DNA from 4 places in the Spiroplasma endosymbiont of Sarcophaga carnaria genome. Region 3 is predicted to be linked to each of the others. Evidence: riboswitches for the same ligand, from Rfam matches in the RefSeq annotation. Region 3 holds a riboswitch; each other region holds the start of a gene.
What was found. Region 3 has a riboswitch for cobalamin ahead of AACK91_RS05175 (hypothetical protein). Riboswitches for the same ligand answer to the same signal wherever they lie in the genome.
Positions count from the first base shown of each region.

Region 1 (4,206 bases), 180 kb from region 3:
TGGATTTTTTATATTTTTAAATATATTCTTTAATTTTGTCGAAAACTCTTGATGAAATAAAAAAAATCATCAATATGACAATTTGAAAACTAATTTTGTGTAAGATTATGATTTTGCTTTAAATTTTTTAAACGTTAAAATATAATACCGTTGATTGTTGGTTTGGTGTTAAACCTTTGTGTTGGTATTTTCATTTTCAGAGCTTTAAATAATTTTGAATATTAGTGAAACCCAAACCATGATAATGAATTAAGGCTTCTTTAAGACTGGATTGTAATTTACTAATCTTATTTAACTTTTGATAACTAGTATCAGGGTTTGTACTAGTTTTGGTGGAATATAGAGTAGAATTTGTTTGTTTTGCTACTAATAAATATAGTGGTTGCATATCAGAAATAATTATTGATTTTTCTTTAATTAGTTGCTTATTCATATTTTCAATAATCCGTTGTTTTTGTAATCTTTTGGTATTGGTGGATTGAACAAAAATATTATTATTGCTATCAACTGCCATTTGAATACAGCATTTGGTATCAGTTGAAAATGGATCGAGATGAGTTTTTCGTTTATCAAATTTATCTTTAAAATTGCCTTTATGAATTTCTTTAATAAATGTTTCATCCATTTGGATTTGACCATTTAATTTTTTAAATTTTAACTGTGTATTTTCTAATTGTTTTGATTGCATTAATTTTTGTCGATTATATCAAGCGGTTTTTGGGGTTGTTTTAATAAAACGAGAAATTATTTTACTAGATTGTCCTAACAATGAAATTTGAATTAATAAATTTCACTGTTCATAATTTAAATGACTTCAATAAGTAAAATGATGACGAAATGCATCAAAACTAGCACGACATTTTTTACATAAATATTTTTGTTTTCCTTCGGAATTATGACCATTTTTAACACAATGAAAAGATTTGCAATTAGGACATATAATGCCTTTATCTCTAAATTTTTGATCAATTTCATTTAAACGTTTTTGTTTTTTAATTAAGTCTGCTTGTTGTTTTATTTTTTCATAAAATTCTAAAAATTGATCATCTGTTAAGCTATTTATTAATTCTGTAATTATTTTTTTCATCATTTATTTACCTCTATATATTAAAAATATACCTAATTTTAGGTATATTTTATAAATATCAAGAGTTTTCGACAAAATTAAAGATTATTATCAAGATAAATAAAATATGATATGATATTTTTAGACAATTTAATATATAGTTATTTAGAGTTAGGGAATTAAGTGTAAATCTTGAGCTGTCCCAGCAACTGTGATATGGACGAACACCACAAGCCACTGAAAATATTTTTTGGGAAGGCGGTTAGTAGGATGAAGTTAAGCCAGTAGACCTTTCTAAATTTAATTAGTCTTATTATATAACTCCTGGGTGTGAGTCATGTAATTATTTTGCAAACAAATAATTTAATGATTGTTATATAAAAAGCATTTTGGGAATGCTTTTTTGTTTATTGTAACTAGAATTAAATTGTCCATTGTTAATTTGCTAGAAAGAATAAAAAAGAAGATGGAAAAATTATTAATAGTGATATTAAGTAGTTCATTTATTTTGTCACCAACAGCGACAATTATTGCTTGTAAAAATACTGATGAGTTTATTTCATATAAGTATCCAGATTGGATTTAGCATATGAAAACAGAGGAATCAAAAGAGTTTACCGTTGGTTATGATAATTATTATTTATCATCGGCAAGAAGTAGTTTCGAACAAAACAATTGGTTAGACCTTAACCAAGAAAGCCATGTTTATGTTCATTTTAAGAATATTACTAATATTGATGAAATTATGAAAAAGTTATCATTTGCTGATACTGCTAATATGCAACTCGTAACTCAGATTTATGAGCCAATAACATTTAGAAAAGCCGACAACGGTATGTATATTTCTAATCCCTTTTTAACGCAAAATACAGCTGTTGGTGGATATACTATGATGGCAAAAGATAAATGACAAGACATTAAAAATAGTAAAAATATGAAACAACTAAATGATCGCTTTCAAAAAGAGTTTGATGAACGCGGAACAATTGCTGATTCGCATCCAGTTCAAGAAGTAAATGGAACAAAATTTGTATGATGAGATTCTAATAGTTGAGGAAACTTATTGCAAACAGATATTCAGAAGGAAATTTATGGTGTTTGAAGTAACACTGAAAATAAAATTCAAGTGGGAATGAACATTCCATTGAGCCTTACAAGTGAGGGTTCAATTAAAGTGTCAAAAACAGGTGCCCACAATGTATTTCGAATTGATTTAAATTATCAAGAAGATTGAATAAATAATAGTTTTAACAAAGTAAAATATCTTCTACCCCACTGAGGTTTTTACTTTACAATTAAAGGTGATAATAATGCCCAATATATTTCACCACAACTAATTCCTGCAATTAATAATAACTTTCGTGCTTCCGATGTTTTGATATTCTTAAAATCAAAAAATTTTAATTATTTTAATACTGAAGGTTATAAAAATGCTTTAATTTTGTCGAAAACTCTTGATATTTATAAAATATACCTAAAATTAGGTATATTTTTAATATATAGAGGTAAATAAATGATGAAAAAAATAATTACAGAATTAATAAATAGCTTAACAGATGATCAATTTTTAGAATTTTATGAAAAAATAAAACAACAAGCAGACTTAATTAAAAAACAAAAACGTTTAAATGAAATTGATCAAAAATTTAGAGATAAAGGCATTATATGTCCTAATTGCAAATCTTTTCATTGTGTTAAAAATGGTCATAATTCCGAAGGAAAACAAAAATATTTATGTAAAAAATGTCGTGCTAGTTTTGATGCATTTCGTCATCATTTTACTTATTGAAGTCATTTAAATTATGAACAGTGAAATTTATTAATTCAAATTTCATTGTTAGGACAATCTAGTAAAATAATTTCTCGTTTTATTAAAACAACCCCAAAAACCGCTTGATATAATCGACAAAAATTAATGCAATCAAAACAATTAGAAAATACACAGTTAAAATTTAAAAAATTAAATGGTCAAATCCAAATGGATGAAACATTTATTAAAGAAATTCATAAAGGCAATTTTAAAGATAAATTTGATAAACGAAAAACTCATCTCGATCCATTTTCAACTGATACCAAATGCTGTATTCAAATGGCAGTTGATAGCAATAATAATATTTTTGTTCAATCCACCAATACCAAAAGATTACAAAAACAATGGATTATTGAAAATATGAATAAGCAACTAATTAAAGAAAAATCAATAATTATTTCTGATATGCAACCACTATATTTATTAGTAGCAAAACAAACAAATTCTACTCTATATTCCACCAAAACTAGTACAAACCCTGATACTAGTTATCAAAAGTTAAATAAGATTAGTAAATTACAATCCAGTCTTAAAGAAGCCTTAATTCATTATCATGGTTTGGGTTTCACTAATATTCAAAATTATTTAAAGCTCTGAAAATGAAAATACCAACACAAAGGTTTAACACCAAACCAACAATCAACGGTATTATATTTTAACGTTTAAAAAATTTAAAGCAAAATCATAATCTTACACAAAATTAGTTTTCAAATTGTCATATTGATGATTTTTTTTATTTCATCAAGAGTTTTCGACAAAATTAAAGCTATTTTTAAAACAAGGGAAAATCAGCTAGTTTATTAACTAAAACTAAGATTAAACCAATTAAACAAAAAACACAACATAAAAAAAGAATTAAATATTTATTTTTTCGAAAAGCAGCCCGAATTGTTAATTTTTGTTTGGTTGTAAAGTCATCATTATGTGAATTTTGACGAGCTTTCCGTGACTGTCATCACCATCAACCACCACTTGCAATTGATAACAATGTAAACAATACAACCAAAACAATTAAGACTGATACTGGAATATTACTTGCTTGCGCATTTAAATAAAACATTAAAATCACCTATTTAATAAAAAAATAACACTAATAGTGTTATTTTATCAAAAATTTAAACATTTAAAGCACTTTTTGTCTTTAATTTTGTCGAAAACTCTTGATGAAATAAAAAAAATCATCAATATGACAATTTGAAAACTAATTTTGTGTAAGATTATGATTTTGCTTTAAATTTTTTAAACGTTAAAATATAATACCGTTGATTGTTGGTTTGGTGTTAAACCTTTGTGTTGGTATTTTCATTTTCAGAGCTTTAAATAATTTTGA
Region 1 is NZ_OZ026456.1:707,203-711,408, forward strand. Features, by position in the region: gene AACK91_RS04265 (IS1/IS1595 family N-terminal zinc-binding domain-containing protein) at 128-1,090, opposite strand; cobalamin riboswitch at 1,193-1,378, shown strand; gene AACK91_RS04270 (hypothetical protein) at 1,656-2,579, shown strand; gene AACK91_RS04275 (IS1/IS1595 family N-terminal zinc-binding domain-containing protein) at 2,580-3,542, shown strand; gene AACK91_RS04280 (hypothetical protein) at 3,649-3,936, opposite strand; gene AACK91_RS04285 (IS1/IS1595 family N-terminal zinc-binding domain-containing protein) at 4,116-4,206, opposite strand, start outside.
Region 1: it holds a riboswitch for cobalamin, as region 3 does, so the genes downstream of both, AACK91_RS04270 (hypothetical protein) here and AACK91_RS05175 (hypothetical protein) in region 3, are expected to answer to the same signal.

Region 2 (4,206 bases), 610 kb from region 3:
TTGATAACTAGTATCAGGGTTTGTACTAGTTTTGGTGGAATATAGAGTAGAATTTGTTTGTTTTGCTACTAATAAATATAGTGGTTGCATATCAGAAATAATTATTGATTTTTCTTTAATTAGTTGCTTATTCATATTTTCAATAATCCATTGTTTTTGTAATCTTTTGGTATTGGTGGATTGAACAAAAATATTATTATTGCTATCAACTGCCATTTGAATACAGCATTTGGTATCAGTTGAAAATGGATCGAGATGAGTTTTTCGTTTATCAAATTTATCTTTAAAATTGCCTTTATGAATTTCTTTAATAAATGTTTCATCCATTTGGATTTGACCATTTAATTTTTTAAATTTTAACTGTGTATTTTCTAATTGTTTTGATTGCATTAATTTTTGTCGATTATATCAAGCGGTTTTTGGGGTTGTTTTAATAAAACGAGAAATTATTTTACTAGATTGTCCTAACAATGAAATTTGAATTAATAAATTTCACTGTTCATAATTTAAATGACTTCAATAAGTAAAATGATGACGAAATGCATCAAAACTAGCACGACATTTTTTACATAAATATTTTTGTTTTCCTTCGGAATTATGACCATTTTTAACACAATGAAAAGATTTGCAATTAGGACATATAATGCCTTTATCTCTAAATTTTTGATCAATTTCATTTAAACGTTTTTGTTTTTTAATTAAGTCTGCTTGTTGTTTTATTTTTTCATAAAATTCTAAAAATTGATCATCTGTTAAGCTATTTATTAATTCTGTAATTATTTTTTTCATCATTTATTTACCTCTATATATTAAAAATATACCTAATTTTAGGTATATTTTATAAATATCAAGAGTTTTCGACAAAATTAAAGCCAAAAATTAATGGCAGTTTTTTATTTTAATGTTATAATTTTATTAACGGTATGAACTAAATTCTTAAATGTCTGTGGTTTTCACAGAAAAAGTTTAATTTTAACTTGCATTTTAAAATTAAACTTTATACTATTACTTTAACAACTTTAAAAAGCAATTTTGGATGTTACGGGAATTAGGTGAAACTCCTAGGCTGTCCCAGCAACTGTAAAGTGGATGAAAGCTAACATATGCCATTTAGAAGATAATTCTTGAGAAGGAATAGCGAGTAAAGTGAAACTGAGCCAGTAGACCGATCTAAAAAACATTGATATTTTATCAGTGCTGCCTTTATAGTTATTATCCCTGGGGTTGGATAGTTAATTATTTATTAGTGAAAAACTATTAAATAATAATTTTAAAGACGTCAAAAAGCGTTTTTTAGTTGTTAATTTAAAGCGATAATCCTATTAGGGCATTATTTAAAATAATAATAATTAAAAAATCTTTAAGTTTAATAAAACTAATTTTAAAATATTTTATAATTTTAATTTTTTATTAAATTAATTTATTAAATAAAAATAAAACTGTTAATTAAACATCACTTATACGAATATATTAAAATATTCCTTTTCGTTTTGTTTAAATTTATTTTTAAGAAAAAGCATTTTAAATAATAACCTCATTAATAGGATCGTTAGTCCAATAAAGGTACAAAAGGAAGGAAATAAAAAAATGACACCACATATTAATGCAAAACCAACGGATATTGCAAAAGTTGTTTTAATGCCCGGTGATCCGTTACGAGCAAAAGCAATTGCGGAAAAATATTTGACCGATTACAAATTAGTCAATGAGGTTCGAAATATGTTTATGTATACAGGAAAATATCAAGATATTGAAATTACAATTGCTGGAAGTGGGATGGGTTGTCCAAGTATTGGAATTTATTCCTATGAATTATTTAAATTTTATGATGTTGATTATATTATTCGCATTGGTTCAGCGGGTAGTTATAAATCAGAGTTTGAACTATATGATATTTTCAATGTTCGCGAAGCGTTTGGTGAAAGTAATTATGCCAAAATTGCTGCTAATATAGATTCTCATCTAATTCCAGCAAGTGAAAAATTATTCAATACGATTGAAGAGGTAGCGTTAAAGCAAGGAATCAAAACACATACTGGTAATGCCCATGCTGCTGATGTTTTTTATCGCTATGATGAGTCGTTATCATTTACGAAAGAACATAATCTAGATGTTGTTGAAATGGAATCATATGCCTTGTTTGCAAATGCAATTGTGACCAAAAAACAAGCAGCAACATTGCTAACTATTTCTGATAACCTTGTTACAAAACAAGCAGCTTCAGCAATGGAACGCCAAAATAATTTTATGGTAATGGTGCAATTGGCGTTAACAACGGCAGTGCAATTAATGAAATAACCTAACGGAGGAGAAGAAATGAAAATTGCTGTTTTTGGAACTGTTGGTGCTGGGAAAACAAAAGTTAGTGAGACGTTATGTCAACAGTTAAATTATAATTTATTTAAAGAACCCTTAGAAGAAAACCCATATTTTAATGATTTTTATCAGGACATGAAAGGATTTGCCTTTAAAATGCAAATTTACATGTTGACAACCAGAATTGAACAATTTTTTGAAATTGATAATTTAGAAGATACTGTTTTTGATCGCACGATTTTAGAAGATCCGGTTTTTGTTCGGGTTTCACATTTGTTAGAAATTATGAATGATGTTGATTTTAAAGTTTACAATCGTTTTTTTCAAAATGTTATTACACCAATTTTAAAACAAAAATTAGGGTTTGATGTCATTATTTATTTAAAAGTTTCAACACCAAAAGCTGTTGAACGGATTAATAAGCGTGGCCGCGTATTAGAATTAGAAACGCCATACCATTATTGGGAAAAATTAAATGAACAATATGAGGTCTTATATCATGAATTAAAGGATGATTATCATTTCATTGTTGTTGATGCTGATAACGATAATTTTGCAGAAAAAATGACCTTTATTATGCAGAAATTATTAATGATAGATAATAAAGTTCCTTGTTTAATTTAAAAATAATTATCGTTGATATTTTAAATTTATTAGGAGGAAAACGAAATGAAAGATACAAATAATAATATTGAAACAAAAAGCTTAAGTAATTTACGAATTTTAGGCTTAGATCCAATTATCTATAATAAAACTGGCCATCCAGGGATTGTTTTAAGTGCAGCGCCAATGATGCAAGCAATTTATTTAAACAATTTAATTGCTAATCCAGCTGTCCCCGATTGAATTAATCGTGACCGTTTTGTGCTATCGCCAGGACATGCGTCAACGCTTCAATATGCAATTTTACATTTTGCAGGTTATGATTTATCAATTGATGATTTAAAAAATTATCGCCATATTAATTCAAAAACCCCAGCGCACCCTGAATATGGTGTAACCCCAGGGGTTGATAATTCATCGGGACCATTAGGCCAAGGTGTTGGTTATGGCGTTGGAATGGCATTAGCAGAACAACATTTAGCCGCTAAGTTTAATAAACCAGGACACGACATTATTGATCATTATACTTATGTTTTGTGTAGTGATGGTGATTTACAAGAGGGGGGTGCTCTTGAGGCAATCCAGTTAGCTGGAGTATGAAAGTTAAATAAATTAATTATGTTGTATGATTCAAATGATTGTCAATTAGATACCAAGTGTGATGAAGTTTTAAAAGTAAATTATCAAAAATTTTTTGAAGCACAAAATTGAAATTATATTCGCGTTGATAATGCTGATGAAGATTTAACAGCAATTAAAAAGGCAATCACAGCAGCGCAAAAAAGTGATAAGCCAACTTTAATTGAGTGTAAAACAATTATTGGTTATGGGCATCCAAAACAAGGCTCACCAATGCATTCATCACCGTTTACAGCAGAAGAAATGCAACAAGTGCAAACCTTTTATGATTTTGAACATCCGCAATTTTATGTTGACCCAGATGTTAAAACTTATTGAAAGGATACTTTTATTAAACGCGGTCAAGAAACATACCAAACATGAGCAACAAAATTAAAAGCTTATCAAACTGCTTTTCCCGAGGAATTCAAGCAATTATTTGCTGCCCCGACTGTTGAATTTGATGCTTTTAAATCCTTATTAACAACTGATCAAAATAAAAAAGCAGGAACAAGAATTATTATGGGGGATGTTTTTAAATATTATCAACAAAAATGTCCTAATAATATGTTTGGTGGTAGTGCTGATTTGGGAACAGCGACAAAGATTATTGGTTATAATGGTTCATGAACAATTAAGACACCCCAAAATAATAATATTCATTTTGGG
Region 2 is NZ_OZ026456.1:1,496,433-1,500,638, forward strand. Features, by position in the region: gene AACK91_RS08655 (IS1/IS1595 family N-terminal zinc-binding domain-containing protein) at 1-792, opposite strand, end outside; cobalamin riboswitch at 1,018-1,188, shown strand; gene deoD (purine-nucleoside phosphorylase) at 1,588-2,298, shown strand; gene AACK91_RS08665 (deoxynucleoside kinase) at 2,317-2,940, shown strand; gene tkt (transketolase) at 2,986-4,206, shown strand, end outside.
Region 2: it holds a riboswitch for cobalamin, as region 3 does, so the genes downstream of both, deoD (purine-nucleoside phosphorylase) here and AACK91_RS05175 (hypothetical protein) in region 3, are expected to answer to the same signal.

Region 3 (4,206 bases):
TCATTAGCAACTGTTGCGGCAAAAAACGGAAAGGTTTTAGGTAATATTTTAGCAGGGAAAAAAGATCATTTTCCAGGGGCGATTGGAACCGCTATTATCCAAGTTTTTGATAGTGAAATTGCTCGAACAGGGTATACGAAAGAGCAAGCAATTGCAAATGGTTTTAATACTAAAGAAGTGGTTATTACGGGAACTGATCATACTCATTATGTAGCCGATGCTAAACCAGTTACCGTTAAGGTTATTTATGATCAAAACACAAAAGTTATTGTAGGGGCACAAATCTTTGGTTATAATAAAGCTAGTTTAAGAATCAATGCTTTAATCCCATTAATTTGGACAAAAACTAAAATTAATGAGATTGAATATTTGGATTTACCATATTCACCACCATTTGCAAAAAGTGTTGATGTATTAAATGTTGTTTTAACGAAGATTAATGAAGACTAAAAATAAAGGAGAAAAAATTATTAAATTACAGTAAAAAATGCTATTAATTGACGAAAAACAATTAAAAAATATGATAGTAGCAAAACTATTAACGATAATGATTTATTAACAATTATTGAAGCGGGGCGTTTAGCACCATGCTCATTAGGGCTAGAAGTTACTAATGTTTTGACTATTACTAATAAAGAATTAAAAACTAAATTTGCAGAAGAGGTAATGAGTGGTTCGAATCAGGAAAAAGTTCAGAATGCAAATTGTATTATGATTATCGCTGGGATTAATCCAGAATATTTAGTCTCAACGGAATTTTTGACAACACGGTTAGAACGAAATATTGCACAACCTGATGTGTTAAAAAAGACAATTGATAAATATCAAACTTTTTTAACGCAAAAAAAAGATTTATTTACCTTTGTGTCTGAACAAGCACATATTGTAACTAGTTTTATTACCCTGCAAGCTGCTGATTTAAAAATTGGGTTAACAATTATAGGGGGTTTTGATGTTAAAAAATGTAATGATTTATTATCAGAACATTGTTTTTTAACCAAGATAAATTATATTCGGTATTAGTCTTAGCTTTAGGATATTATGATGAAACAGATGAAAAAACAAGTTTACCACGGGTACGCATTGATTTTAATGAATTTGCAAAGATTATTAAATAATTTTTGTTTTTATTGATAATATGTGTTATCATTATTTACGTGCAAATAATATGCATCCATATTATTAAAAGAGAGGTGAATTATATGGCAAGAGAAGGAATCCATCCAAAATATTTTGATACTAAAATCATGTGCACAACTTGTGGAACAGAGCGCATAACTGGTTCTACTAAGGGGAAAGAATTAAAAGTTGATACTTGTTCTTCATGCCATCCCTTCTATACAGGTAATCAGCAATTTGCTAATGCAGCAGGACGTGTTGAACGCTTTAAATCTAAATTTAATAAAAAAGAAGAATTAGTAAAACAAACAGAAGAAGCATCAAAAGTACAAAAAGAACTTAATAAAAAAACAGCAAAACCAAAATCTGATAATTAAAAAGCAGAATAATGGTAGAGAACTTTTATCTTATTAAGATAAAAGTTTTTTTTAATAATAATTCTAGGTCATTTTGTTTTTTTCGTTATAATGAAAATAGACTACTTTAAAAGTTTATAAAGGATAAAAGGGAATTAAGTGCAAGTCTTAAGCTGTCCTAGCAACTGTAAAACTGACGAATGTTAATGAGTACCACTGAATAACATATTTGGGAAGGATTAACTAGTAGGATTAAGTTAAGCCAGTAGACCGGCCTGATAAATTTAATAAGAGTCCTACTAGGTAAATAGGATTAATTTATTTTGTAAATAAGATAAAAATATAAATATAAAAAACAAAAGGAGAAGAAAAAATGGTTAAAAATATCTTGACGTTAGTAACAAGTTTAACAGTTGGTACAACAACTATTGCAAATGTTGCATTGCAACAATTAACTTCATCAAACAGCGAAAAAGTATCACAAAATAGTATTGATGGATATCATGTTAATAGTGTTAAAATCACAGTAAAAAATGAAAGTGGAAGAGTTATCAATACAATTACGTTTTATAATTCATTAGTAAGTTTAGGTGATATGTTAGCATCGGATTCCGATTCTTTTGGGCTTAACGAAACATCATTTGGCCGTTTATTGATCAGAGTTGATGATATAATAACAGATTTTAATAAAAATTATTGAGCAGTTTTTTCAAGCACACATCCATTCTGCAAGTTTAGTACTAGTCCAGCAAATTATTGTTCAGTTGGAATTGATGGTTTAGTTTTTCGTGACGTTTGAGAACAAGACCAATTATTTGATTTTGTCTTAACTAAGATTTAAGTTAAGTAATAATCCTATTTATCCTTTTTTTGAGAAAGGAGTTTCTATAATTATGAAAAAAATATTAGCTAATTTGCTAGTTTTATTGTTGACCGTAACATCAACAACAAGTTTAATTAGTTGTCAAAATTTAAGTCAAAATAATAAGAGCGAAGAAGATTTGCCAACCTTACCAAATAATTTTACAATTATGCAAGGTGATATTTATCCATCCTTTGGTATTAGCAAACAAGAGGGAAACCAAAAATACTTGTTTAAACCCACAAGTGATCAATTGAGTACACTTTTTTTAAATTTGCCACAACGCAAAATTGCTCCATTAGGGTTTGCAAAGGATGTATCAAATATTCCTGATTTTTGATTTTATTTAGCATATCCATTTGCGGCAACTTTTACAATTCTTAGTGGTCAAGAATTGACACTTGACGAAAATCAAATGGTTAATGTTACCTTGGCTGTGAAATGCTTAAAAGTAGCGGAAAAATGGTTAGAGAGTGGTGCTTGAAAAATGCGTTTTACTGATATGAATGTTGAACAAAAAATAATTTTTAAAATTCCAATTATTCCAAATGAAACTGATGAATTAAATCGATTTGTTTTAAAAAAATATAATGCATATATTGCGCAAAATGATATTGAAATTAATAATAGTAAGTTAGATTTTAATGATGTAAATAATGTCGCAAATATAAATTATTTACAAGAAAAAGCAGCTACTTTTATTGCTAGTTTTATTAGTGAAAATCCGGGTCTTAACAAAAAACTTAATCTTAAAAAAATTATTCCACCAAAGGGTAATCAAATTAAGAGTTTAGATGAACCTGCAAATAGTTTAGTAAAAATTAGTACAACATTTAATTTTACGTTAAATATTGAGGGGTTAGATTATCATCCACGATTAAATTTGGGGATGCCAATTAGATATAAAATTATGTAATTTATATAAAACACTATGGGGGTTAATAAAATTATTAACTTAAGAATAAGTGTTTTTTATTATTTTTATTTGGGTATAATAAAAATGATTAGAAGAGTGGTGTTTGAATGGGACTAAAAATTAGTAATTTAAAATATAAACGCTATAAAAAAAATATTTTTACTGATTTAAACTTTGATGTCAACAGTCAAGAAGTTCTAGGAACTTATTTTGAAAATAAATTTTCACAGTTATATTTTTTAAAACTTCTATTAGGAAAGAAAAAACCACATAGTGGAAAAATTTATTTAAATAATCAAAACATTACTGCTTTACTGCCAAAGGAACGAAAAATTGGTTATGTTTCACCGGGGACATTACGGTTAGGTTTTTTGCCAACGAAATTACGATTAGCTTATCATATTCTAAAAATACCAAAATTTTTGCATGATAGTTCTTTAAAATACATTAAAAATAAATATCGTTATAAAAATTTAGTTTTTATAGGTAATGACTTAAATAAAAAAGATTTAATATTGAAAACAGATAAAATCATTAATGAATATTTTCATAATTCAATTAGGATTAAGGAAGAATGAATTGAAACATATTTAACACAAATTAGTGAATTTCATAAAAAGGAAATTGCCAAAATTTTAGAAGATGATAAGGATTCAATTCTAATTCAAAGTTTACATACCTACACTTATAAAAAAGAAGAGATTCGTGTTTACGAAGTTTTTCTTGCGTTTTTACAAGCCTTATGAGATAAGATTTATTATATTTCTGAATTGGATTATTTATGTGATTGTTATGAAATTGCCAAAAAAAGAAAGATTAAAAATAAAAAATTTGGATTTATTGGGGATAAACTTGTTTGTGAAAAGTATTTAAAAACTTTACAAACTAAAATTCTTTATGAACGATATAAGCTAATTAAAGCAAGAAAAGCTTTAAAAAAATATCGTCTGAAC
Region 3 is NZ_OZ026456.1:888,759-892,964, forward strand. Features, by position in the region: gene AACK91_RS05155 (FAD-dependent oxidoreductase) at 1-450, shown strand, start outside; gene AACK91_RS05160 (hypothetical protein) at 562-1,023, shown strand; gene AACK91_RS05165 (hypothetical protein) at 987-1,118, shown strand; gene rpmE (50S ribosomal protein L31) at 1,203-1,496, shown strand; cobalamin riboswitch at 1,578-1,768, shown strand; gene AACK91_RS05175 (hypothetical protein) at 1,864-2,316, shown strand; gene AACK91_RS05180 (hypothetical protein) at 2,369-3,253, shown strand; gene AACK91_RS05185 (hypothetical protein) at 3,361-4,206, shown strand, end outside.

Region 4 (4,206 bases), 160 kb from region 3:
ATTTTTGTTTTAGTTTTGATTAATTTAATGACCACGTTAGTGGGATCATTACGGTTATTTTTAATTGCCTTTCTAAGTTATGGGGAAGCAATTCATATTGAATGAATTAATTGGTTTAGTTTTTTTTGAGCAATCATTTTATGTTCTTTTCTTTCTTCATTAATTGGAATTTTAATTGCGCTTTGTTCGAAGGATTTAAAAGTTATTTTAGTAACCTCAATTTCTGTTTTTTTAATTTTTGCTTTTTTAGCAGGCTTATTTTTCCCAATTGGGGTTATTCGTAGTGATAAAATCTTAAATATTATTGGTTATTTGTTAGCACCAAGTTATTCGTCATAAATTATGGGTAGTGCTTTTTTTGATCAGTTCCAGAATGAATTTTAGATTCTAATTTATATCCAAATTTAACATATTTTTCAGAGTTACATAATATTTGATTGCCAAGTTTAATTAGTTTTGGGTGAAGTTTTGCTTTTTTTAGTTTAATTTTTGTTATTAATTATTATCTTTAATTTTGTCGAAAACTCTTGATGAAATAAAAAAAATCATCAATATGACAATTTGAAAACTAATTTTGTGTAAGATTATGATTTTGCTTTAAATTTTTTAAACGTTAAAATATAATACCGTTGATTGTTGGTTTGGTGTTAAACCTTTGTGTTGGTATTTTCATTTTCAGAGCTTTAAATAATTTTGAATATTAGTGAAACCCAAACCATGATAATGAATTAAGGCTTCTTTAAGACTGGATTGTAATTTACTAATCTTATTTAACTTTTGATAACTAGTATCAGGGTTTGTACTAGTTTTGGTGGAATATAGAGTAGAATTTGTTTGTTTTGCTACTAATAAATATAGTGGTTGCATATCAGAAATAATTATTGATTTTTCTTTAATTAGTTGCTTATTCATATTTTCAATAATCCATTGTTTTTGTAATCTTTTGGTATTGGTGGATTGAACAAAAATATTATTATTGCTATCAACTGCCATTTGAATACAGCATTTGGTATCAGTTGAAAATGGATCGAGATGAGTTTTTCGTTTATCAAATTTATCTTTAAAATTGCCTTTATGAATTTCTTTAATAAATGTTTCATCCATTTGGATTTGACCATTTAATTTTTTAAATTTTAACTGTGTATTTTCTAATTGTTTTGATTGCATTAATTTTTGTCGATTATATCAAGCGGTTTTTGGGGTTGTTTTAATAAAACGAGAAATTATTTTACTAGATTGTCCTAACAATGAAATTTGAATTAATAAATTTCACTGTTCATAATTTAAATGACTTCAATAAGTAAAATGATGACGAAATGCATCAAAACTAGCACGACATTTTTTACATAAATATTTTTGTTTTCCTTCGGAATTATGACCATTTTTAACACAATGAAAAGATTTGCAATTAGGACATATAATGCCTTTATCTCTAAATTTTTGATCAATTTCATTTAAACGTTTTTGTTTTTTAATTAAGTCTGCTTGTTGTTTTATTTTTTCATAAAATTCTAAAAATTGATCATCTGTTAAGCTATTTATTAATTCTGTAATTATTTTTTTCATCATTTATTTACCTCTATATATTAAAAATATACCTAATTTTAGGTATATTTTATAAATATCAAGAGTTTTCGACAAAATTAAAGATTATTATCAAGATAAATAAAATATGATATGATATTTTTAGACAATTTAATATATAGTTATTTAGAGTTAGGGAATTAAGTGTAAATCTTGAGCTGTCCCAGCAACTGTGATATGGACGAACACCACAAGCCACTGAAAATATTTTTTGGGAAGGCGGTTAGTAGGATGAAGTTAAGCCAGTAGACCTTTCTAAATTTAATTAGTCTTATTATATAACTCCTGGGTGTGAGTCATGTAATTATTTTGCAAACAAATAATTTAATGATTGTTATATAAAAAGCATTTTGGGAATGCTTTTTTGTTTATTGTAACTAGAATTAAATTGTCCATTGTTAATTTGCTAGAAAGAATAAAAAAGAAGATGGAAAAATTATTAATAGTGATATTAAGTAGTTCATTTATTTTGTCACCAACAGCGACAATTATTGCTTGTAAAAATACTGATGAGTTTATTTCATATAAGTATCCAGATTGGATTTAGCATATGAAAACAGAGGAATCAAAAGAGTTTACCGTTGGTTATGATAATTATTATTTATCATCGGCAAGAAGTAGTTTCGAACAAAACAATTGGTTAGACCTTAACCAAGAAAGCCATGTTTATGTTCATTTTAAGAATATTACTAATATTGATGAAATTATGAAAAAGTTATCATTTGCTGATACTGCTAATATGCAACTCGTAACTCAGATTTATGAGCCAATAACATTTAGAAAAGCCGACAACGGTATGTATATTTCTAATCCCTTTTTAACGCAAAATACAGCTGTTGGTGGATATACTATGATGGCAAAAGATAAATGACAAGACATTAAAAATAGTAAAAATATGAAACAACTAAATGATCGCTTTCAAAAAGAGTTTGATGAACGCGGAACAATTGCTGATTCGCATCCAGTTCAAGAAGTAAATGGAACAAAATTTGTATGATGAGATTCTAATAGTTGAGGAAACTTATTGCAAACAGATATTCAGAAGGAAATTTATGGTGTTTGAAGTAACACTGAAAATAAAATTCAAGTGGGAATGAACATTCCATTGAGCCTTACAAGTGAGGGTTCAATTAAAGTGTCAAAAACAGGTGCCCACAATGTATTTCGAATTGATTTAAATTATCAAGAAGATTGAATAAATAATAGTTTTAACAAAGTAAAATATCTTCTACCCCACTGAGGTTTTTACTTTACAATTAAAGGTGATAATAATGCCCAATATATTTCACCACAACTAATTCCTGCAATTAATAATAACTTTCGTGCTTCCGATGTTTTGATATTCTTAAAATCAAAAAATTTTAATTATTTTAATACTGAAGGTTATAAAAATGCTTTAATTTTGTCGAAAACTCTTGATATTTATAAAATATACCTAAAATTAGGTATATTTTTAATATATAGAGGTAAATAAATGATGAAAAAAATAATTACAGAATTAATAAATAGCTTAACAGATGATCAATTTTTAGAATTTTATGAAAAAATAAAACAACAAGCAGACTTAATTAAAAAACAAAAACGTTTAAATGAAATTGATCAAAAATTTAGAGATAAAGGCATTATATGTCCTAATTGCAAATCTTTTCATTGTGTTAAAAATGGTCATAATTCCGAAGGAAAACAAAAATATTTATGTAAAAAATGTCGTGCTAGTTTTGATGCATTTCGTCATCATTTTACTTATTGAAGTCATTTAAATTATGAACAGTGAAATTTATTAATTCAAATTTCATTGTTAGGACAATCTAGTAAAATAATTTCTCGTTTTATTAAAACAACCCCAAAAACCGCTTGATATAATCGACAAAAATTAATGCAATCAAAACAATTAGAAAATACACAGTTAAAATTTAAAAAATTAAATGGTCAAATCCAAATGGATGAAACATTTATTAAAGAAATTCATAAAGGCAATTTTAAAGATAAATTTGATAAACGAAAAACTCATCTCGATCCATTTTCAACTGATACCAAATGCTGTATTCAAATGGCAGTTGATAGCAATAATAATATTTTTGTTCAATCCACCAATACCAAAAGATTACAAAAACAATGGATTATTGAAAATATGAATAAGCAACTAATTAAAGAAAAATCAATAATTATTTCTGATATGCAACCACTATATTTATTAGTAGCAAAACAAACAAATTCTACTCTATATTCCACCAAAACTAGTACAAACCCTGATACTAGTTATCAAAAGTTAAATAAGATTAGTAAATTACAATCCAGTCTTAAAGAAGCCTTAATTCATTATCATGGTTTGGGTTTCACTAATATTCAAAATTATTTAAAGCTCTGAAAATGAAAATACCAACACAAAGGTTTAACACCAAACCAACAATCAACGGTATTATATTTTAACGTTTAAAAAATTTAAAGCAAAATCATAATCTTACACAAAATTAGTTTTCAAATTGTCATATTGATGATTTTTTTTATTTCATCAAGAGTTTTCGACAAAATTAAAGTAAAAATGCCAAAATAATTTCATAATTTTCCGGTATAATTACTATAATTATCGAAAGGAGAAAAATATGAAAAATTTGACATGAT
Region 4 is NZ_OZ026456.1:724,259-728,464, reverse strand. Features, by position in the region: gene AACK91_RS04360 (hypothetical protein) at 1-339, shown strand, start outside; gene AACK91_RS04355 (IS1/IS1595 family N-terminal zinc-binding domain-containing protein) at 607-1,569, opposite strand; cobalamin riboswitch at 1,672-1,857, shown strand; gene AACK91_RS04350 (hypothetical protein) at 2,135-3,058, shown strand; gene AACK91_RS04345 (IS1/IS1595 family N-terminal zinc-binding domain-containing protein) at 3,059-4,021, shown strand; gene AACK91_RS04340 (hypothetical protein) at 4,188-4,206, shown strand, end outside.
Region 4: it holds a riboswitch for cobalamin, as region 3 does, so the genes downstream of both, AACK91_RS04350 (hypothetical protein) here and AACK91_RS05175 (hypothetical protein) in region 3, are expected to answer to the same signal.